2 linked regions of the Vulgatibacter sp. genome follow. The protein of the gene in region 2 binds, or shares a complex with, the protein of the main gene of each other region. Links are inferred from orthologs where the notes say so. Each region holds a gene or a part of one and is shown on either strand. Other genes may lie near its edges. The genes, in order: metK and groL.

Region 1 (12,831 bases), on a different replicon or contig from region 2:
CCCTCGATCGAGGAGCGGATGAAGCGCGAGTTGTCGGAGACGGTGGAGAGCACCGCACCCTCGGGCAGCTGCGACTGGACGCTGGCCAGCGCCGACTTGAGCTCGTCAGCCACCGCCACGGTGTTGGCGCCGGACTGCTTCTTCACCTGCAGCGCCACCGCGGACTCCCCCATGAAGCGGGCGGCGGAGCGGGCCTCCTCGGGGCCGTCGATCACGTTGGCCACGTCGCGGATGCGCACCGGCGAAGGGGTGGGCGCCGGGATGATCAGCTCGCGGATCTGGTCGGCGCTCTTCGCCTCGGAGGTGAGCTTGATGGTCCGCTCGCGTGCGGCCTCGGCGGTGCGGCCGCCGGGGATCTCGATGCTCTGCGCCTGCACCGCAGCGACCACGTCGCTGGCGGCGAGGCCGTAGCCCCGGAGGCGATCCGGATCGATCTCGATCTGGATCTGGCGCTCGCGGCCACCGACGATGTCCACCGCGCCGACGCCGGCCTTCTGCTGCAGCGCGGGCTTCACCACGTCGTCGGCGAGGCGGGTGAGCTCCTCCACCGGCACCGGGCCGGCGAGGGCGAAGGTCATCACCGGCGCCGCGCCGATGTCGAACTTCTCGACCACCGGCGTCTCGATCTCCTGGGGGAGATCGCGGAGCGTCGCCTGGACCTTGTCGCGCACTTCCTGCGCGGCGATGTCCGGATCCTTGTCGAGGTCGAACTGCACCACGACCTGCGAGACCGACTCCACGTTGACCGAGCGCAGGGTCTCGAGGCCGGAGAGGGTGTTGATCGACTCCTCGAGGGGGTCGGAGACGTCCTGCTCCATCGTCGCCGGATCGGCGCCCGGCATCACCGTGAGCACGGTGACCACCGGGAATTCGACCTCCGGGAACTGGTCCACGCCGATGCGCGGATAGGCGAACATGCCGAACACCACGAACGCCGCCACGAGCATCGTGGTGAAGACCGGCCGCGTGATGAAGGTTTTGATCGGATCCATCGAACTTCACACTCGCCGCGCGCTTGCGCCGCCGGCGCCCTGCGGCGCACCCGAAGGGCGCCGCGATCCATCCGTTCGTACCGTTACTGGAGCACCTGGACGGCCATGCCGTCCTTCAGGTTGGCGCCGTTGTCGGCCACCACCTGTGCGGCGCCGTCGAGGCCGCCGAGGACCCGGACCACGCCGGGGGAGACGGCCTCCGCCTCGATCTCGGCGCGGACGACCTTCCCCTCGTTCACCAGCCAGACGAAGCGCTTCTCGCCTTCCTTGCGGACCGACTGCGCCGGCAGGTAGAGCCCAGCCGCTGCGACGTCGGCGGTGACCGAGAAGTCCACCTCGACCATCGCGTTGGGCCGCATCGCCGGGCTGCGCTCGCCGACGAGATCCGCCCGGACCTCGACGGTGCGGGCGCCGGACTCGACCACCGTGCCCACGGTCCGGACCTTCGCCTCGAAGGCGGTGCCGGTGGGGTGGACCACCCCGCGGACGATGGCGCCGGGCTGCACGGTGGAGACCACCGTCTCGGGGACCGGCAGCACCACCTCGAGGTTGGTGGCGTCCACCAGCCCGATCACCGGCGTGGGCGGCATCATCGCCACGTACTCGCCGACGTTCTTCAGCTTGGCGGTCACGGTGCCGTCGAAGGGCGCCCGCAGGGTGTGGTCGGCCAGCATCTTCGAGGCGTTCCGCGCTGCGGCGCGGGCCTGCTTGAGGCTCGCCTCCGCCTGCTTGAACCCCGCCTCGGCCTTCTCGAGGCCCGCGGGGGAGACGCCGCCGGAGGCCCGGAGCGAGCGGGCCCGCTCGAGGTCCTGGGTCGCCACCTCGAGGCCCGCCTCCGCCATCGCCACCGCGGCCTTCGCCTGCTCCACGCCGATGGCGGCGCTGGTTGCGTCGAGGCGGAGGAGCACGTCGCCCTTCTTCACCCGGTCGCCGACCTCCACCGCGATCGAGGCGATGCTGCCGCTCGCCCTGGCGCTGAGCATCGCCTCGTTGCGGGCGAGGAGCCTGCCGGTGGCCTTCACCAGATCGCCGGCGAGCTCGGTCCGCGGCTGGACCACCCGCACGCCGACCGTCGCCACGTCGGCGGAACGCTCGGGGAGCGCTGCCTTCTCTGCTGCGCCGGAGCAGCCTGCGAGGAGACCGGCTGCGACAAGGGCTGGGACCAGGATGCGTCCGATTGCGTGGCTCATGCGGGGCCTTTCACTGCGCCGAATCATCGTTCGGCCATTTCGAATGCGCGTTTATTTGCGGTGAAGCGGACCTTTGTCAAGTCGATCGGCCGATCGCTCGACGAGGTGCGTCGAACCGCTGGAATTACTTGGAATTCCCGGAGCCCGAGAGCCCGTGGAAGAAGAGGTCGAGGAGCCGGGGGATCCCCTCCTCGAGGCTCGAATCCGAGGGCCCGCGGAGCCAGCGGACGAAGAATCCGTGGGTCATGCCGGCGAAGGCGAGGGCGAGATCCGCTGGCTCCCAGCCGCCGAGCTCCTCGGGGCGGGCCTCCTGGCGGAAGAATTGCTCGAAGTCGAGGGCCGACATCTCCACCGGGGTGAGGGCCTCTTCCCGGGCGGCGTTGCACATCGCCCCGTCGCTCGAGAAGTAGAAGAAGCGGATCGCGTCCCGGTGGCGCTTGGCCACCTCGGTCTGCCGACGGACGAGCAGATCCAGCTTCTGGCGCAGGGTCAGCCCCTCGGGGACCGGGAGCTCGAGGGCGGAGAAGCGCTCGTTCCGGATCGACTCGAAGAGCCCCCGGATGATCTCCTCCTTGCTGGAGAAGTAGCTGTAGAGCGACGCGGCGGTGTAGCCGGCCTCCCGGGCGATGTCCTGCATCGTGGCGCCGGTGAAGCCGCGGCTGGCGAACGCCCGGGCAGCTGCCTCCAGGATGTCCTGGCGGGTGCGGGCGATCTCGCGGGCGCGTCGAGGGGTCGTTGCCATCGAATTGAATCTCCGTTCGATCTTCCGAACGGCTGATAGCATCGAAGGAATTTCCGTGCAACGCGGCCGAGCCGCGTTCTAGAGCAACTTGCCGTCGCCCCTGGCCCGGAGGGCCTCCACCACCTTGCGGACCTCCTGCGCCCGGTCGCGGTTGCAGACGAGGAGGGCGTCCCCGGCGTCGACCACGATCAGGTCGGAGACGCCGATCAGCGCCACCGGCTTGTTCCCCTGCCCGAGCACCACGTTCTGCAGGGCGTCGAAGAGCATCACGTTGCCGGAGGTGACGTTCCCTGCCGCGTCCGCCTCCCGGACTTCGGGGAGCGAGGAGAAGGAGCCGAGATCCGACCAGGTGAACGAGGCCGGTACCACGGCGATGTCCTGCGCCTTCTCCATCACCGCGTAGTCGATCGAGATCGAGGGACAGGTGGGGAAATGCCGGGCCACCGCCCGGGCGAAACCCGCGGTGCCGACCGAAGGCGCGATCTTCGCCAGCGCCGCGGCGCAGTCGGGGAGGTGCTCGCGGAGCTCCTCCAGGATCCGATCGGCCCGGAAGGCGAACATGCCCGCGTTCCAGAGGTAGCCGCCGGCGGCGAGGTAGCCCTTCGCCCGCTCGCGATCGGGCTTCTCGTGGAAGGCGGTGACCCGGTGGCCCCCGCCCTTCGCCAGCGGTGCGCCGACCTGGATGTAGCCGAAGCCCGTCTCCGCCCGGGTGGGCTGGACGCCGATGGTGACCAGCGAGCCCCGCCCCGCGAGATCCACCGCCCGCTGCACCGTCTCCCGGAAGGCCTGGAGATCGAGGATCGCGTGATCGGAGGGGAGGACGAGGAGGACGCCCTTCGGATCGCGGGCAGCGACCACGGTGGCGGCGAGGCCGATCGCCGGCGCGGTGTTGCGTGCGGCGGGCTCCACCACCACCCCGCCCCGCGCCTCCTCCGGCAGCATCCTGCGGATCGCCGGCGCGTGGGCCCTGCCGCAAACCGTGACGATGTCTTCGAGGCGTGAGAGTCCCACCAGCCGCGCCGCCGTGTCGGCGACCAGGGGTTTGTCGGAGGCGAGCGGCAGGAGCTGCTTCGGCTTCTTCTCGCGGGAGAGGGGCCAGAACCTGGTGCCGCTGCCGCCGGCGAGGATCACGGGATGGATGCGCTTCTTCGTCGCCATGGCGGGGCGCACTCTACTTCGAAACGCGGCGGCGCCCTACCAGCGCACCTTCTCCCAGGGCACTTCGCCGCTGGGTTCGAGCGGCCTGTCCAGCGCGAGCTCGAGGAGCTGCCGGAGCATGCGCGCGGTGGCGCCCCAGATCACGTGCTCGCCGCCCCACTCGAAGAAGTTCACCGTCCTCGTGCCGCCGAAGGTCGAGACCCGCAGGGCCCCGGGCTCGATCAGCCTGGCGATGGGCACGTGGAGGATCGCCGCCACCTCGCTCGGATCGGGGACGAGGTCGAGGGGCCAGCGCCGCAGCCTGCCGATGAAGGGGGAGACGAGGTAGCCGGTGATGGTGGCGTAGCGGTCGAGCCGCCCGAGGATCTCCACCTGCTCGGGACGCAGGCCCACCTCCTCCTGCGACTCGCGCAAGGCGCAGGCGAGCTCGTCCTCGCAGCCGTCGCGGCCGCCGCCGGGGAAGGCGATCTGGCCGGGATGTTTGCCGAGGTGATCGCTGCGCCGCAGGAGCACCACGCCGGGCTCGCCCCGCTCCTCGTAGAGCGGGATGAGCACCGAGGCCGGGCGCAGCTGCCGCTCCGGATCGGCGCCGGCATCGGCCAGGCCGCCGACCGCCCTGCCCTCCACCGCGTGGCGCACTGCCTCGAGGAAGGCGTCGGCGGTCACACGTGCACCAGGATCCCCGCACCGAGCAGGCCCAGGAGCAGCACGGCGAGGCCGATGCGGTAGGCGACGAAGACCATGACCGAGCGCTTCTTGAGGAAGGCGATGAGCCCCGCGATCGCGGCGTAGCCCACGACGAAGGAGACCACCGTGCCGGCGACGAGGGTGAGGACGCCGTCGCTGCTGATCCCCGCCTGGTAGAGCTCGAGGAGCTCCTTGAGACCCGCGCCGGAGATCGCCGGGATCGAGAGGAGGAAGGAGAAGCGCGCGGCCTCCGCCCGGTCGAGGCCGCGGAGGAGCCCCGCCGCGATGGTCGAGCCCGAGCGGGAGACGCCGGGGATGAGCGCGAACATCTGGGCGGTGCCCACCAGCAGCGCGTCGGCAAGGGTGATCGAGCGGTTGCCTTCGGTGGGCCCGGCGCGCTTGCCGGCGAAGCGATCGGCGATGCCCATCAGCACGCCCACCACCACCAGCGCGCCGGCGATGACGTAGAGGCTGCGGAGCTCGGTCTTGATCGCCTGCTGGAAGAGGAGGCCCGCCACCACGATCGGCACCGAGCCGGCGCAGATGTAGAAGCCGAGGCGCGCGTCCGGATCCTGCAGCGGCTTGCCGGCCTTGAGGCCGCGGAAGACGCCCCGGATGATCTCGGCGAGATCCTTGCGGAAGTAGACCAGGACCGCGAGGACGGTGCCGATCTGGATCACCGCCGAGAAGGCGGCGCCGGGATCGTTCCAGCCCAGCAGCGCGGGAATCACGCGGAGGTGCGCGGTGGACGAGATCGGCAGGAACTCGGTGAGGCCCTGCACGATGCCGAGGATGATCGATTCGAGAAGCGTCATGCGTCCGTCAGGCGCGCCCCACGGTGAGAAGGACGGGCGACCGGAGGCAAGGATCGACACGCGCCCACGAACAGGGAAGCCCCGGCCCTCCAACCAGGTTCCCGGGCCGCCGCTTCCCCGCCCTGCGGGGTGCGGCGGCAGCTCGGAGCCGCCGGTGGGCGGCCCCTCGGTACTCCTGGCCGCTCAGCCCGCGATGCGGACGCCGGTGAAGCCGGCGGCGTCGCGAAGCGCGTCGACCTTGTCGAGCCGCTCCCACGTGAACTCCGGCTCGGTCCTGCCGAAGTGCCCGTAGCCCGCCGTCTTCTTGTAGATGGGGCGGAGGAGATCGAGGCTCTCGATGATCTGCGCGGGCTTGAGGCCGAAGACGCGGCGGATCGCCTGCTCGATCTTCTCCTCGGAGACCTGCGCGGTGCCGAAGGTCTCGACGTGCACGCTCACCGGCTCCGCGATGCCGATGGCATAGGCGACCTGCACCTCGCAACGGGTGGCGAGGCCGGCGGCGACCACGTTCTTCGCCACGTAGCGCATCATGTAGGCCGCGGAGCGATCGACCTTCGAGGGATCCTTGCCCGAGAAGGCGCCGCCGCCGTGGCGGCCCATGCCGCCGTAGGTGTCGACGATGATCTTGCGGCCGGTGAGGCCGGAGTCACCCATCGGCCCGCCGACCACGAAGCGGCCGGTGGGGTTGATGAAGAAGCGGGTCTTCGCGTCGATCAGCGAGGAAGGCAACGCCTTCGCGATCACCAGCTCGCGCACCACCTGCTCGATCTCCTGGTTGGAGACCTCGGGGCTGTGCTGGGTGGAGACCACGATCGAGTCGGCGTGGACCGGCTTGCCCTCGATGTAGCGGAGCGCGACCTGGGCCTTGCCGTCGGGGCGGAGCCACTGCACCTCTCCCGACTTGCGGATGTCGGTGAGGCGCTTGGTGAGGAGGTGGGCGTAGTGGATCGGCGCCGGCATGAGGGCGTCGGTCTCGGTGCAGGCGTAGCCGAACATCATGCCCTGGTCGCCGGCGCCCTGCTCCTTCTGCTCGCTGGAGTCGACGCCCTGGGCGATGTCGGGGGACTGCTGCTCGAGGGCGACGAGGATCCCGCAGGTGCCGCCGTCGAAGCCCATCGAGGAGTCGGTGTAGCCGATCTCGTTGACGGTCCTGCGGACCACCGCGGGGAAGTTCACGTTCGCGGTGGAGGTGACCTCGCCGGCGAGGGTGACGAAGCCGGTCTTGGCGAGGGTCTCGACCGCGACACGGGCCTTGGGATCCTGCTCGAGGAGGGCGTCGAGGACGGCGTCCGAGACGTGATCGCAAAGCTTGTCGGGATGGCCTTCGGTCACCGACTCGGAGGCGAACACGTAATCCCTCGGCATCTGGAATCTCCTAGGAAATCAGGCCCGTTCGCCCCATGGAACGGCGAAGGCCGCGCAGGTTAGTCCCCCCGCCGACACCGGGTCAAGGCAGGGAAACGGCAGTGATAAAGCGCGGGGCCGTGCCAGTCGAGCAAATCACGGCCGGAAGCGACGGGGTCCCTGCCGGATCGGGGGAGCGCGGCTACTCGTCTTCGCCCTCTTCCCGGCGGGAGCGCGGCCTGCTCGCCAGCGAGCCGATGCCTCGGGCGACGTTGCCCGGGGTCGCCTCCTCCTCGCCGCCCATCCGCGAGGAGAGCGAGGCGAGCACCACCCGGATCACCCGGCGGGCGTGGGCCTGGTCCTTCAGCCCCGCCTCGGCGCGGACCCGCTCCACCACCTCCGGCTCGGTGAGGCGTTCCTTCGCCTTCTCCGGCCGCCGGTGGGGGTGGGACTCGCAGTGGAGGAGCTCGGGCAGATCGCCCCGCAGCGACTCGAGGAAGTCCTGCGCCTCCTCCGGCGAGAGCCGGTCGCGGAGGCTGCAGACCACGGCGCGGGCTGCGCGGATCGTGGTCTCGTCGTCGTCCAGGTCCGCCTGCTTGCGGATGTTCTCGAGGATCTCTTCGCGCGTCACGTTCCTAACGGTAGGCCCCGCGCGCGTGGATTCCAAACGTCGGGCGCAGGGGCGCCGGCCCCTCCTGCCGGCAGGGGAGCGACCCCACTGCCCCTTCGCGCCGGCAGGAGGAGCTCGAGGGTGGTGCCCCCTGCCCCGCTCGTCGCGTCGATCCGCCCGCCGTGGGACGCGGCGACGATCGAGGCGAGATGGAGGCCGAGGCCGATGCGTCCGACGTAGTGGGGGGAGCCCGAGGGCCAGGGTTCGAAGAGGGGCTCGAAGAGATGGGGCAGGCGCCCCGCCGGAATGGCAGGCCCGGCGTCCTGGATCCGCACGGAGGCGAAGCCGCCCCGATCGCGGATCTCCACGGCGATCGCCCCCTTGCCGCCCTGGTTGCGGGCGGCGTTCTCGAGCAGGGCGCCGAGCGCCAGCGCGAGGCTCTCCGCGTCCGCCTCGATCTCCACCGCCCCCTCGCTGGTGAAGTGCACCGTCGCCTCGGAGCCGAAGGCGCGCACCGCCTGCTCCGCTGCGCGGACCAGCTCGTGGAGCTCGACGGGCCTGCACTCGAGCGGGCGCTGCTCCGCGGTCAGGCCGTGGACCGCCACCAGCTCCCGCGCCAGGCGCGCGGCCCGCTCCGCCACGAAGTGCAGGCGCTCGAGGATCTTGCGGTCGCGGTCGTCGCGGGGATCCCGCGCCAGGATCTGGACCCAGGCCTTGAGCGCCGTGGCAGGGGTGCGCAGCTCGTGGGCGGCAGCGGCGATGAACTCGTCCCGGAGCCGGAGGGTCTGCCGGACCCGGTCGTGGAGCCGGGCGTTCTCCACCGCTGCGGAGAAGATGTCGCCGAGGGCGGTGAGGAGGCGGACCTCGAGGGGGCCGAACTGGCGCGGGCTCGCGGAGCCCACCACGATCTCGCCCACCAGTTCGTCGCGGAGGAGGAGCGGCAGGCAGATCCCGCTCTGGAGCCGCGGAAGCGGGCGGAGCGGCGGGAGCGCAGCGGGATCCTCGAGGACGAGGAGCCGCTTCTCCCGCGCGGCGCGGGCAGCTGCCACCTGCGTATCGAAGGAGACCACCGCGACGTCCGCGATCTCGCCCTCGTCGAGGCCCGCGTGGTCGAGGAGCACCAGCTCCCGGCGGCGCCCGTCGGCGAGCCAGAGCACGACGAAGTCGGGGCGGAGCACGGCGCCGGTCTGCTCGACGATCACCCGGGCGACGCCGCCCAGCTCGAGCTCGCGCACCACCGCCCGGGAGGCGACCGCGATCGCCTGGAGCTCGGCATTCTGTGCCTCGAGGGTGCCGAGCACCTGCTGGAGCCGGCCCGCCATCGAGTTGAAGGTGCCGGCGAGGCTCTCCAGCTCGTCGCCGGTGTGGAGGTCGCTGCGCACCTGCAGATCGCCCCTGCCGAACGCTTCGAGCTGCACCGCCAGCTGCCGGATCGGCCGGACGATGTGGAGCCCCACGAGCGCGGCGCCGCCCATGGCGACGAGGCTCAATGCCACCATGAGCACGAGGCGATCGAGCTCCCGGCGCTCGATCGGCGCGAGGGCCGATGCAGTGGGCCGCACCACCCCGACCACCCAGCGCCAGGTCGGCGTCGGCACCAGCGCCAGGGCGACCGGGCGTTGCTGCAGGCCGACCGCGTCGGCGACGGCGAACTCCTCGGCCACGAGGATCCGCTCACCGCCGAGAGCCCTGCTGGTGGCGGCGAGCTTGCTCACGTCGACGGCGGCGTCGCCAGCGAGCACGTGGACGGTGTCGCAGCGGAAGGCGAGGCGGCCCGCCGGGTCGATGAGGAAGAGCTCGGCATCGTCGGGGAGCGGCAACCTCTGCAGCCGGCTCGCCAGCGTGCCGAGGTCGTAGCCCACCAGCACCGCGCCCACCGTGCGATCGCCCTGCCGGATCGGCGCCGAGGCCACCACCAGCGGCAGGCCGCGGCCCCGGGAGAACGCAGCGCCGGAGACGAGCCCCTCCCCGCGGTTGGCGAGCTCCACCGCGTCGACGAGGAGCTCGCCCACCTCCGAGCCCCGTGCCGGCAGGAGGTCGTCGCTGGTGCTGGCGATCGGCCTGCCGTCCTCGTCCACCACGGCGATCGCGTGGAGGTTGGGATCGCCGTTCAGCACCTCGTCGAGGAGCGGCTCGATCTGCAGCGGAGAGAGGGAGCGGACCGCAGCGTGCGTCGCGAGGAGGTCGGCGCTCTTCCGTGCTTCGGCGAGGTATTCGTCTGCGAGGATCGAGGCGGCATCCGCAGCGCCGCGCATCCCGCGGAAGGTCTCGTGCCGCAGCTCGTTCGCATCGGCCCGCCAGCCCAGGGCGAGCAGGACCAGCACCGGCAGGAGCGCGAGCAGAACGCCGAGCACCAGCTTTCCCGTGAGCTGCAGCGAGCCTCTCGTCTCCGGTGTCTTCCACATCGATGCGGGCGCCGCGAGCAGATCCCGGGCGCACCCGCTCAAGATAGCCATCCGGGCGCGGCGACGATCGGACCGCCAAGCATTCCGGGCGCGACACGGCCCGGCGCAGCGCGGTAGCTGGCCGGGCCGTGGTTGCGCCGTAGTTGCGCCGTGTCAGTCGGCGTAGAAGGACTCGCCCTTCGCCGCCATGTCGACGAGGAGCTGCGCCGGCTTGAAGCGCTGGCCGAGCTTCTGCTCCAGCTCGCGCATCCGCCGGACGATCTCGCCGACGCCTTCCGCGTCCATGTAGCGGAAGGGGCCGCCGCGGAAGGGCGGGAAGCCGAGGCCGAAGATCGCACCGATGTCGCCGTCGCGTGCGCTGCGGAGGATTCGCTGCTCGAGGCAGAGGGCCGCCTCGTTGCAGAACTGCAAGCCGAGGCGATCCTGGATCTCCCGCTTGTCGAAGCGTTTGCGCTTCTCGCCACCGGGAAGGAGCCGGTAGACGGTGGGATCGACGTGCTTCTTCTTCTCCCCGTAGGTGTAGAAGCCCTTGCCGTTCTTGCGCCCGAGGCGGCCATCGTCGATCACCTTCTGCAGCGCCTCCGGCGGCCGCATCCGCTCGCCGAAGGCTTCGAGCATCGTCTTCGACGCCTTCTGCGCCACGTCGATCCCCACCTCGTCGAGGAGCATGATCGGGCCGACGGGGAAGCCCCAGTCGACCATCGCCTCGTCCACCTGGTGGATGTCGGCGCCCTCGGAGAGGAGCCAGGCGGCCTCGTTCACGTAGGGGCCGAGGATGCGCGAGGTGTAGAAGCCGGGCCCGTCGTTGACGACGATGACCGTCTTGCCCTGGGCCTTGCCCAGCGCCACCGCGGTAGCGGTGACCCAGGGGGCGGTCTTCTCCCCGTTGATCACCTCGAGGAGCGGCATCTTGTGGACCGGGGAGAAGTAGTGCATCCCCACCACCGTCTCCGGCCACTTCGACGCCTCGGCGAGCTTGGTGATCGGCAGCGTCGAGGTATTCGAGGCGAAGATCGCATCGTCGCGCGTCACCGCCTCGATGTCCCGGATCACGCGGTGCTTGAGGGCGAGGTCCTCGAAGACCGCCTCGATCACCACGTCGGCGCCCTGCAGCCCCTCGTAGCCGCTGGTGCCGGTGAGGCGCGCCATCACCTCCTCGCGATCGAGGCGGGTGATGCTCCTTCGCTTCACCCGCTCGTCGAGGATGCCGCGCACGTAGGCGTAGCCGCGGCCGAGCCCCTCGTCGTCGCGCTCCTTGAGCCGGACCGGCTTCCCGGCCACCGCGCTGGTGACGTAGGCGATGCCGCCGCCCATGAGGCCGCCGCCGAGGACCGCCACCTGCTTCACCGCCTTCGGCTGCACCGAGGGGTCGTCGACGCCGCTGTCCTTCTTGAGCGCGTTCTGGGCGAAGAAGACCCGCACCAACTGCTTCGAGACGTCGGTGGTGACCAGCTGGCCGAAGAGCTCCGCCTCCTTCTGCAGGCCCTTCTCCATCCCCGACTCGAGGCCGGTGCGCACCGCCTCGATCGCAGCGGGGATCGCCGGGTAGTTGCCGCGGCTCTTCTTGAGCGCCTGCTTCTCCGCCTGGCGGAAGAGGATGCGCCTGCCCACCGGGTTCTCCTCCAGGGCGAGCGCCATGAGCGCCTGCTGATCCGCCTTGCCCTTCTTGAGCTGCGCGATCAGCGCCTCGTGGCCCCGGAGCGGCAGCCGCCTGCCGCCGCCGAACGCCGCGGCGCGCTCCTTCGCCACCTGCAGGAGCAGCGGCTGCGGCACCACCTCGTCGACGATCCCGAGCTTCCAGGCCTTCTTCGCCTTGAGCTGCTTGCCGGTGAGGATGAGGCCGAGCGCCTGCTGCGCGCCGATGAGCCGGGGCAACCGCTGGGTGCCGCCGGCGCCGGGGATCAGGCCGAGCATCACCTCGGGGAGGCCGAGGGCGGTCTTCCTGTTCTCGGTGGCGACGCGGTAGTGGCAGGCGAGCGCCAGCTCGAGGCCGCCGCCGAGGGCGGCGCCGTCGATCGCCGCGATCACCGGCTTGGGCGAAGCGGCGATCTGGTCGAGCATCTGCTGGCCGCCGCGGGAGAGGTCGGTCGCCTCCCGGGCGGACTGGCAGCGCTGGAGCATCTCGATCTTCGCGCCGGCGATGAAATTGTCCTTCTTGCCCGAGGTGAGGACGATCGCCTTCACCTTCGGATCGTCCTGCAACGTGGGCCAGAGCCGCCGCATCTCCTCCTGCAGCTCGTCGGAGAGGGTGTTCACCGACTCGCCCGGCTCGTCGAGGGTGACGACGGCGACCCCGTCGCCGTCGATCGCGACGCGGAAGAAGCGGTACTCGATATCGCGGGTGGCACGTGCCATCACTGCCGCTCCAGGACGGTGGCGGCGCCGAGGCCGCCAGCAGCGCAAAGGGTGACGAGGCCGAACTGCCGGTCGCGGCGCTTCAGCTCGTTGAGGGTGCTCAGGATCATCCGGGCGCCGGTGGCGGCGAAGGGGTGGCCGAGGGCGATCGAGCCCCCGTTGACGTTGAGCTTGCTCTCGTCGACGCTGCCCACCGCCTCGCTGCGGCCCAGGCGCTCCTCGGCGAATTTCTTCGATTCGAAGGCCTGGAGGATCGAGAGGACCACCGCGGCGAAGGCCTCGTGAATCTCGACCACGTCCATCTCCTGCAGCGTGAGGCCGGCGCGATCGAGGGCCTTCGGCGTGGCGAAGGCGGGCCCGAGCAGCATCTGCCCCTTCGGATCGAGGGCGGTGAAGGCGTAGGAGCGCAGGTAGCCGAGGGGCTCGTAGCCCAGGGCCTTCGCCTTCTCCTCGCTCATCAGCAGCAGCGCCGAGGCGCCGTCGGTGAGGCCGGAGGCGTTGGCGGCGGTGATGGTGCCGTATCTGCGGTCGAA
Region 2 (9,134 bases):
GGGGCCGACGCCTCGGTTTTCCTCTCGCCTGCAGCGGAGCCCACCGATCCGATCTGCGCCTGGTTCCCGGGCATGGGCTTCGACGTGACCGCGAACGCCACCGGCCTCTCCGCCTTTGCGGGCATGTACTTCGAGGCCTTCCTCTACGACGTCGCCAGCGCGACGCTCACCGACGTCGAGTACGGCAGCATCGCCGGCGACGGCTTCTCGGTCACCTTCGCGAGCGCCGGCAGCCTCGGCAGCTCGGTCCAGGTCGCCTGGTTCATCGACGCCGACGATAGCCTCTGGTGCGACAACGGCGACCCCTCGGGCTTCTCCGAGGCGGTGGAAGTCGCCGGCGCGACGACCGTCGACCTCGGCCTGCACCAGGGCCACGACGCCGCGGCCTGCTCCGAGATGAACGCCTACTGGGGCATGTAAGCGCCGAGGCTCGACCGACAATCGCAGCCCGCGCCCCGGCAAACCGTGGCGCGGGCTTTTTCGTGCCCGCTCCCACGCGCCAGCCGTTGCCCGATTTCGAACGCCGCGTGTCCAAGGATTCGAGGCCGCCGGAGAGAGCGGCCGGTGCGAACGTGGCGGGCCGCTGGATGCGGCCCCCGGGAGAACGACGATGGCGACGACGATCGGGCCGCAGGCAGGACGGTGGATGGGCAGGGGTTGGGGCGTGGCAGCCGCGGTTGTGCTGGCGCTGGTGGCGGCAGGCTGCGGCGGCAGCGGGACGGACGACGAGGGCGGCAGCGCGGGAGCTGGTGGCACGGGAGGCGCCGGCGGCTCCGGCGGCACCGGAGGCACGGGCGGGGGCGAGGTCGACCTGGAGCAGCTCTGCCTCGGCACCTGCCAGCCCCTGGCGGCATGCGGCTTCCTGCCGACCGAGGCCGTGCAGGAGTGCGTCGACTACTGCGTCGCCAACACCCTCGATCAGGAGCAGCTGGTCGGCTGCGTCGCCTGCCTCGAGGCGGCGACCTGCGACGTCATCCTCGGCGGCTGCAGCGACGCCTGCTCCCCCGAGATGTACGACGCAACCGTGACCTTCGAGGGCGAGGGCACGGGCGTTGTCGGCGAGCTGGTGGTCTCGGCCATCGACGTGATCACCGGCAGCGTGTGGCAGCAGAGCTCGACCCTGGTGAAGGGCGGCGAGACGGCGCGGATCGAGCTGCAGCAGGTGCTCGCCGAAGGGCGGCCCTTCCGCCTCGACGCCTTCCTCGACACCGATCTGGACGGCAGCTGCGGCGATGCGGATCGCACCTGGCGGATCGACGTCGAAGCGCCGACCGGCGCAGCCGAGCTGGTCCTCGAACCCGACGCTGCAGCGGCGCCAGAGGCCTGCGCTTCCTTCGGCGACTGGGCCCGGGACGCGGTGGTGCTGGGTAGCGGCTTCGGCGACCACGAGGGCAGGGCGGTGGTCTTCGTGCTCCGCGCCGACTGGAACGGCAACGAGCTCGCCGCGCAGATGGAAGGCCTCGTCGCCGACGGCTCCTTCGCGGCCGTCTTCGACGGGCAGCTCTACAGCGACATGACCGATTACCGCATCGGCTGGTTCATCGACGTGGACGGCGACGGCCGCTGCAGCACGGCGGCCGACCTCGGCGGCAGCTCGAGCCTCGAGGCGCCCTTCACCGCCCACGAGCGGATCGAGCTGACCGCCGACGCAGCCGGCGCACCGGATTGCGGCCTCTTCTTCGGCGTGGGCCAGGACCTCACCGTGGTGGGCAGCGGTTTCGGCGGCTACGAGGGCGAGCGGATGGCCATCGTCCTCGTCGAGGCGGAGACCGGCGCGACGGCGTCCTTCGGCGACGCCGTGGTGGCGGACGGCGGATTCACCCTTCCGCTGGAGCGCAGCCTCGCCGAGGGCGTCGCCTACCGGCTCTCGCTCTGGGTGGACGTGGATGGTGACGGCACCTGCGGCGGCGGTGACGCGATGTGGTGGCACGACGTCTCGGCCTCGAGCAGCGCCGCCACCGCCGAGGTGAGCTACCGCGCGACCTTCGACGCAGACGCCTGCTCGGCACAGCCCCATGTTTCCGGCTTCTGATCCGGTCCGCGGGGCGCGCCGCGGCGGCGAGACCCACTTCGACCGGCCGCCGCGAACGTGACCGACCACGAGCCCCTGCCTTGCGCGGGGGCTCGTGGCGTTTCGGCGCCGGCTGGTTTCGCGGATGCTGCATGGCGGCTGCAGCTGGGCTGGGGTAGATCGGAGGGGCCACATGGAACCCTACCGGCCCCCCAGCTATCCGGCGGTACTGGGCGACCTCGCCTACGCGGCGGCGTTGGCGCTCTTCATCTATCTGCAGAAACTCGCCTTCCGCCTCCGCGCGGAGGAGGGGCAGGCCTGGTGGGCCTCCAACGGCCGCGACCTGGTCAACGGGCTCGCGGCGGTGACGGTCTCCGGCGCGGTCTGGCTGCAGGGGGTCGCGCCGTGGCTGGCGCTCTACTTCGGCTGCACGCTCACCCTGGCGCTCTCCGTGATCCACACGTTGGCGCAGCGCCGCTCCGACGAGCCGTGGAAGCCGGTGGTGGTGGCGGCGGCCCTGCTCGGCGCGCCGCTCGTCCTCGCGCCCCGGGTGGTCGCGGAGGTGATGGCCTCCCTCCTCTCCGCTGCCTTCTGAACGGGCCCCGAGCGGGCCCATTCGCCCATCCGGCGGGGCCTGCCGTAGAATGGCCCACCGGATCCTTCGCCAAAGGGAGAGCGATGCACGGGATCGTGTGGCTGGTGCTCGCCTCGCTCCTCGCCGCCTGCAGCGCCGGGACGGGCGCGCCGGTTGGCGACGGAGCTGCCGGTGCTGGCGGCACCGGGGGCGGCGGCGCCGTCGGTCCAGGCGGAATGGGCGGCAGCGGGCCTGGCGGCAGCGGTGGCGGTGGCGGTGAGGACGTGGCACGCCGCGCCGCCTGCGAACGGCTCTGCGACGGCTACCTGGCCTGCGGCTTCGTCGAGTCCGAAGCCGCCTGCACCCAGACCTGCATCGCCGACGAGCGCTGGCCCGCCGAGGTGATCGACACGTGCGCCGCCTGCCTCGAGCCGGTCGCCTGCGAGGAGGTGCTCTTCTCCTGCGAGGCCGAATGCTCGCTGCCGCGCCACGACCTCGTCCTCGAGGGCGCGGACCTCGACCGGTGGGAGGGCAGGGCGATCTGGGTGGTGGTGAGCGAGGACCGTCGCGGCCCGATCGACGGCGGCGGCTGGACCCTCGGCGAGCGGAGCGCGGTCGATTTCCGCCTCGAGCTGCGCGGGATGCTCCTCCAGGGCGAGCGCTACGTCGTGGACGTCTTCGTCGACGCCAGCGCCGACGGGCTCTGCAACCCCGACGCCGGCGACCCGGCCTGGCGCTTCGTCGTGGACGCCGTAGCATCGGACGTCACGCTCACCGTACGTCCCTCCGAACATCGCAATCCCATCGCCTGCGGCGCTTTCGACGGCATCCCCGCCGACCTGCAGGTGCGGGGCAGCGGCTTCGACGAAGCGGAGGGGCGCAGCGCCGTCGTCTCCGTGGTGGAGCACTACCGGGGTGCCGCCTACAGCGTGGGGATCGAGCCGCTTCCCATCGCCGGCGGGCGCTTCGAGGCGGCCTTCCCGCGCGCGCTCTGGCAGGGCTCGACCTACGACGTGGCGTGGTTCGTGGACGAAGACGGCGACGGTCGCTGCAGCCCCGCGGAGAGCGGTGGGCTCGCCAGCCTCGGCGAGTTCGCGGGCCACGTGACCGTCGAGCTCGAACCGGACGACGCCACCTTCGCCCGCTGCCAGCTCTTCCCGGGCTGGAACCACGATCTGACCTACGTCGCCGACCTGCCCGCGGCCTGGGAGGGCGAGAGCCTCCTCGCGGTGCTGGTCGACGGCACCGCGACCTGGCTGCTCGAATATGGCTGGTTCGACGTCGAGGGCGGCAGGGTCGAGGTTCGTTTCGAGGGGCTCCTCGCCGAAGGGGAGCGCTACCGACTGGTCCTCTTCCGGGACGCCGACCGCAGCTGGTCCTGCGAAGCGCCGCCCGACGGGATCTGGGCGGTGGAGCTGGGGCCGGTGGCGGGGGACGTGAACCACGCCGCCCCTGCCCCCGCGCCATCCGATCCGGCGCTCTGCGCCCTGCTGGGCGGCGGCTGAATGCGCAGCCACACGCTGGCCGCCCCGTAGGCGCTCAGGCCTGCAGCATCCGGTCGAGCTCGCCCGAGCGGTCGAGCTCGGAGAGATCGTCGAAGCCGCCGACATGGGTCTCGCCGACCCAGATCTGCGGCACGGTGCGCATGCCGCCGCTCCGCTTCACCAGATCCATCCGCATCTCGTCGTTGCCCGTCACGTCGATCTCCTCGTACGCGACGCCCTTGCGGCGCAGCAGGCTCTTGGCCCTGTCGCAATAGCCGCAGTAGGTGGTGGTGTAGACTTTCACCGGCTTCATCCGTCGCTTCTCCTCTGCTGCGGTCGATCGCGCCGCCTTGGCGATAAGGGTAGGGACCGGCGCCACGATGCTGCAGCGGACCGGCTCGCTCGCTCCCTCGGATGTGCAGGCGGCCGCCGGGTTGCGCTTTCCGGGCAGGAACGGCAGGGCCCCGTCCACCGGAGTGAACGGGGCCCTGCCAGATCGCTACCCGGAGGAGCGGATTACATCATGCCGGGCATGCCGCCGGGCATCCCGCCGCCGTGCATGTGGTCTTCCTTCTCCTTCGGCTTCTCCGCGACCATCGCCTCGGTGGTCAGCATGAGCGAAGCAACCGAAGCAGCGTTCTGCAGCGCGGTGCGGGTCACCTTGGTCGGGTCGATGACGCCTGCGGCGACGAGGTCCTCGTACTCACCGGTGGCGGCGTTGAAGCCCATCGCGCCGGTCGACTCCTTGACCTTGTTCACCACGACCGAGCCCTCGAGGCCGCCGTTGCCGGCGATCTGGCGGAGCGGCTCCTCGGCGGCGCGGCGCACGATGTCGATGCCGAACTTCTCCTCGCCGGCGACCTGGACGTTCGCGAGCACCTTGAGGGCGCGGACGAGAGCGACGCCGCCGCCGGGGACGATGCCCTCCTCGACCGCAGCGCGGGTGGCGTGGAGCGCGTCCTCGACGCGAGCCTTCTTCTCCTTCATCTCGGTCTCGGTCGAAGCACCGACGTTGATCACGGCGACGCCGCCGACCAGCTTGGCGAGGCGCTCCTGGAGCTTCTCGCGGTCGTAGTCGGAGGAGGTCTCCTCGATCTGCACGCGGATCTGCTTCACGCGGGCCTCGATCTTGGACTTCTCACCGGCGCCGTCGACGATGGTGGTGTTGTCCTTGTCGATCGAGACGCGCTTGGCGCGGCCGAGATCCTTGAGGGTCAGCGTGTCGAGCTTGATGCCGAGGTCCTCGGCGATCATGGTGCCGCCGGTGAGCGTGGCGATGTCCTCGAGCATGGCCTTGCGGCGGTCGCCGAAGCCCGGGGCCTTCACGGCGGCGACGTTCAGGGTGCCGCGGAGCTTGTTGACCACGAGGGTCGCGAGCGCCTCGCCCTCGACCTCCTCGGCGATGATGAGGAGGGGCTTGCCGGCGCGGGCGATCTGCTCGAGCACCGGGAGCAGGTCCTTCATCGACGAGATCTTCTTCTCGTGGATGAGGATGAAGGGATCGTCGAGGACGACCTCCATGCGCTCCGGATCGGTGACGAAGTAGGGCGAGAGGTAGCCGCGATCGAACTGCATGCCCTCGACGACGTCGAGGTTGGTCTCGAGGCCCTTCGCCTCCTCGACCGTGATCACGCCTTCCTTGCCGACCTTCTCCATCGCCTCGGCGATGATCTTGCCGATGGTGGTGTCGCCGTTGGCGGAGATGGTGCCGACCTGCGCGATCTCCTTCTGGCTGTTGGTCGGCTTCGACATGTTGCGGAGCTCGGCCACGATGGCCTCGACCGCCTTGTCGATGCCGCGCTTGATCGCCATCGGGTTGTGGCCCGCGGCGACGAGCTTGGAGCCCTCGCGGTAGATCGCCTGGGCGAGAACGGTGGCGGTGGTGGTGCCGTCGCCGGCGACGTCGGAGGTCTTCGAGGCGACCTCCTTCACCATCTGGGCGCCCATGTTCTCGAACTTGTTCTCGAGCTCGATCTCCTTGGCGACGGTGACGCCGTCCTTGGTGATCGTCGGGGAGCCGAACGACTTCTCGATCACCACGTTGCGGCCCTTGGGCCCCAGGGTGACCTTCACTGCGTCGGCGAGGGTGTTGACGCCGCGGAGGATCGCCTCACGGGCGCGCACGTCGAAAATGATTTCCTTGGCCATGTTCTGAAAACCTCGGTGGGCGGCCGCGCGAAACGGCGGCCACCTGTTGGAATCTCTGGGAGTTACTTCTCGATGACGCCGAGGACGTCGTCCTCGCGCAGCATCAGGAACTCCTCGCCCTCGATCTTGATCTCGGTGCCCGCGTACTTGCTGAAGAGGACGCGATCGCCGGCCTTCACGTCGAGGGGACGGACCTTGCCGTCCTCGAGGACCTTGCCGTTGCCCACGGCGATGACCTCGGCCTCGAGGGGCTTCTCCTTGGCGGTCTCGGGGATGATGATCCCGCCCTTGGTCTTCTCCTCTTCCTTGAGGCGCTTGACGATGAGGCGGTCCTGCAGCGGCCGAATCTTCATGAGAGTTTCCTCCTGCTTCGTGATTGCTGCCCGGCGAGATCTGCGCTTGGCACTCTCGCCGGGCGAGTGCCAATTCGTGGCGCAGATATAACGCAGGTCTTTTTGGCGTCAAGGGCACCTCGGGCAAGGTTTTGCGAAGGACGTATCCCCCGGAAAATCGGTCGATTTCGCTTGCCACGCTGGCACTCGCGCCCGGCGAGCGCCAGCGAGCGGAAAGGCCGCGAAACTGGCACTCGCGGCGCGGGAGTGCCAGCGCAAGTGCCCGGAAGGACAGGGGGTTTGGTTGTCCGGCGGTGCGGCCGGTTGCTACCTTTTTCGGAGGCGGGCCGCAGCCAAAGCCCGTCCAGGAGGTGGCGACGACATGGCCGACCAGGCGGAGATCCTGACCGGGACGAGCATCCGGGAGTATTTCAAGGAGCTCCTCGGCGAAGCCCGGGAGCGCCAGCGTGTCCAGGTGGACGATTTGACCGAGTTCTACCTGGTCAACCTTCTCTCCGAGTTCGCGGACCCGAAGCGGCTCTTCGTGCGGGAGGAGGACGGCTCCCTGCAGCAGGAACCGCTGGCGCTCGTCCTCGCCAGGGCCCTCGAGGCGCAGCGGGAGGAGCGGGCCGCGGCCCTGCGGAAGATCGGCGACACCAGCCTCTGGGTCACCGGCTTCTTTTCCGACAGCCTCGAGCCGCGGCTCGTGGACGCGCGCTACTACATGTCCATGGGGCACCTGGCCTACTCGAGCCTGGCGCGGCTCCTCGACCCGCAGCCGAATGCGGGCCTCTACGAGGAGCTGGCCGAGAAGTTCGGAGCGATCGTCGACCTGCTCAACGACGTCTCGGAGCGGGTGGCGATGACCAGCCAGCAGGGCGTGCTCCGGCTTTACGAGCGCTTCCTCAAGACCGGCTCGGCGCGGACCGCGCGGCTCCTCGCGCAAGAGGGGGTGATCCCGCCGCTGGGGAGGCAACTCCGGGAGGTGCAGTGACGGCCCCGGGCGATACGGCGGTGCGCGCCCTCGGCTGGCTCCAGCACGAGCTCCAGCACGTGCAGGCGGTGGAGACCGGGCACCGGGTGGAGGACTTCGTAGTCTCCCGCTCCGGCCTCGAGCAGATGGGCCTCAAGGCGCCGAAGGCGGAGGAGGAGGTCCTCGTCGTCGAGGAGCGGGGCGAGCTCTCGGTGGCGGTCTACCTCGCGCCCCGGGTCCTCGAGGCGCTGCGCACCGCCGGCCGGAACCTCGGCGCCCTCTTCACGAAGCACTTCCCCACGCTCTGCCTCGCGATCGAGGGCGTCTCGCATTTCGTCTACCTGACGAGCAGGGCGGAGGTGTTGCGGCCGGTCTCCCTCCTCGAGCTGGAGGTGCAGGCGGAGATCGACAAATTCGCACTGGCGGCGCTCTTCCTCTGGCGCCGGGGCCAGCGCCACGAGGTGCCCGCGCTCCTCGACCGGCTCTTCGGCGACGTGAGCTACCTGCCGCACCTGGGTCCCGAGGAGCTGGAGCGCTACCGCACCGCGAACCGCCTCGCCCGCGGCTATTGCCGGGAGCTCTTGCGCTACGTGGAGCAGGGGCGGGTGGAGCCGCTGCTGGCGGAGCTGCGTCGCAGCTACCGTCTCGGCGCCGGCGAGAAATACAGCCGCCTCAACCGGGCGCTCCACTGACCTCGCGACCGCCGGGCCCCGTCGCCCGGCGGTCGCTCCACCTCCACTGCCGCTGCTACACTCCCCGCAGGCGAGGGAGGTCGTTCGTGGAGAGGCGTGTGCTGGAGATGAACGCGAGCGCGACCGCGACGAAGCGGGTCGAGGAGGCGGACCTGGCCAGCGCCCTGGCGTCGGAGCCGGGGGACCTCTTCCTGGCGGTGCTCTCGACGCCGACGATGATCGGCCTGATGGAGCTCGCCGCTGCCCGGGTGCTGCAGCAGGTGCTCGAGCCGGGGGAGAGCTCGGTGGGCGCCGGCCTGCAGGTGCAGCACACCGCGCCGACGCTCCCCGGCCGCGAGATCACCGCCCACGCCCGCTTCACCGGGATGGACGGCAAGCTCTACACCTTCGAGATCCGGGCGGAGGACGACGTCGGCGAGATCGGCAGCGGCTTCCACCGGCGCGCCATCGTCGACGTCGAGCGCTTCATGGCGAGCACCAGGCGCAGGTCGCAGTAGCGCGTCACGGTCGTACGCGCGCGGCAACCCGCGATGCCCGCGCCCTCTCGAAGCTGGCGGGATCCGCGTGAACCTGCATCCGATCGCCGGTCCGCGAGAGCTCGTGCACGGTGCCGACGGTGAGCTGCAGGTAGCGGTGGCGCACCAGCGAGTGGACCGCGTCCAGCCGCTGCCGCTGCGCAGTCAGCCAGGCGGTCCACAGCTCGCGGGCGGGCGGGTGCACCTCGGTGGCGGCGCTGGCGTCGATGAAGAGGGCGTAGCGGCCGGCGCCCGCCATCTCCTCGACTGCATCGAAGACGAGGCAGGGCAGCTCGCCGGCATCGGCGCCGGCGACGCGCACGCCGAGGACGCCGGGCGCGAGGCGCTCGATCCGGAAGGAGGCGCCGGCGCCGGCGATCTCCACGGCGCCAGCGGCGCGCTCGA

Evidence for each region.
Region 1: the proteins of groL (region 2) and metK are in contact, whole or in part, in a cryo-EM structure (PDB 8P4O), measured with the Escherichia coli proteins. The link is inferred for Vulgatibacter sp. from one-to-one orthologs.

The regions. Positions count from the first base shown.
Region 1 is NZ_JAWLCN010000004.1:334,230-347,060, forward strand. What follows is about bases 4,859-7,841. They hold metK (methionine adenosyltransferase), read right to left. Parts: upstream 6,950-7,841; coding sequence 5,768-6,949; downstream 4,859-5,767. Other genes in these bases: uppP (undecaprenyl-diphosphatase UppP), read right to left, coding at 4,859-5,584; ACESMR_RS12575 (DUF2267 domain-containing protein), read right to left, coding at 7,131-7,559; ACESMR_RS12580 (ATP-binding protein), read right to left, coding at 7,556-7,841. In the rest of the region: ACESMR_RS12540 (efflux RND transporter permease subunit), read right to left, coding at 1-992; ACESMR_RS12545 (efflux RND transporter periplasmic adaptor subunit), read right to left, coding at 1,076-2,182; ACESMR_RS12550 (TetR/AcrR family transcriptional regulator), read right to left, coding at 2,307-2,924; ACESMR_RS12555 (mannose-1-phosphate guanylyltransferase), read right to left, coding at 3,003-4,082; ACESMR_RS12560 (NUDIX hydrolase), read right to left, coding at 4,119-4,748; more of uppP, read right to left, coding at 4,745-4,858; more of ACESMR_RS12580, read right to left, coding at 7,842-9,985; fatty acid oxidation complex subunit alpha FadJ, read right to left, coding at 10,097-12,298; acetyl-CoA C-acyltransferase FadI, read right to left, coding at 12,298-12,831. UniProt on the Escherichia coli protein: Catalyzes the formation of S-adenosylmethionine (AdoMet) from methionine and ATP.
Region 2 is NZ_JAWLCN010000002.1:275,016-284,149, reverse strand. Bases 3,902-6,886 are described here. They hold groL (chaperonin GroEL), read right to left. Parts: upstream 6,218-6,886; coding sequence 4,586-6,217; downstream 3,902-4,585. Other genes in these bases: groES (co-chaperone GroES), read right to left, coding at 6,280-6,570; grxC (glutaredoxin 3), read right to left, coding at 4,125-4,382; ACESMR_RS05095 (hypothetical protein), read left to right, coding at 3,902-4,090. In the rest of the region: ACESMR_RS05110 (hypothetical protein), read left to right, coding at 1-420; ACESMR_RS05105 (hypothetical protein), read left to right, coding at 611-2,032; ACESMR_RS05100 (hypothetical protein), read left to right, coding at 2,205-2,606; more of ACESMR_RS05095, read left to right, coding at 2,690-3,901; ACESMR_RS05075 (hypothetical protein), read left to right, coding at 6,932-7,543; ACESMR_RS05070 (hypothetical protein), read left to right, coding at 7,540-8,214; ACESMR_RS05065 (thioesterase family protein), read left to right, coding at 8,301-8,711; ACESMR_RS05060 (hypothetical protein), read right to left, coding at 8,716-9,134.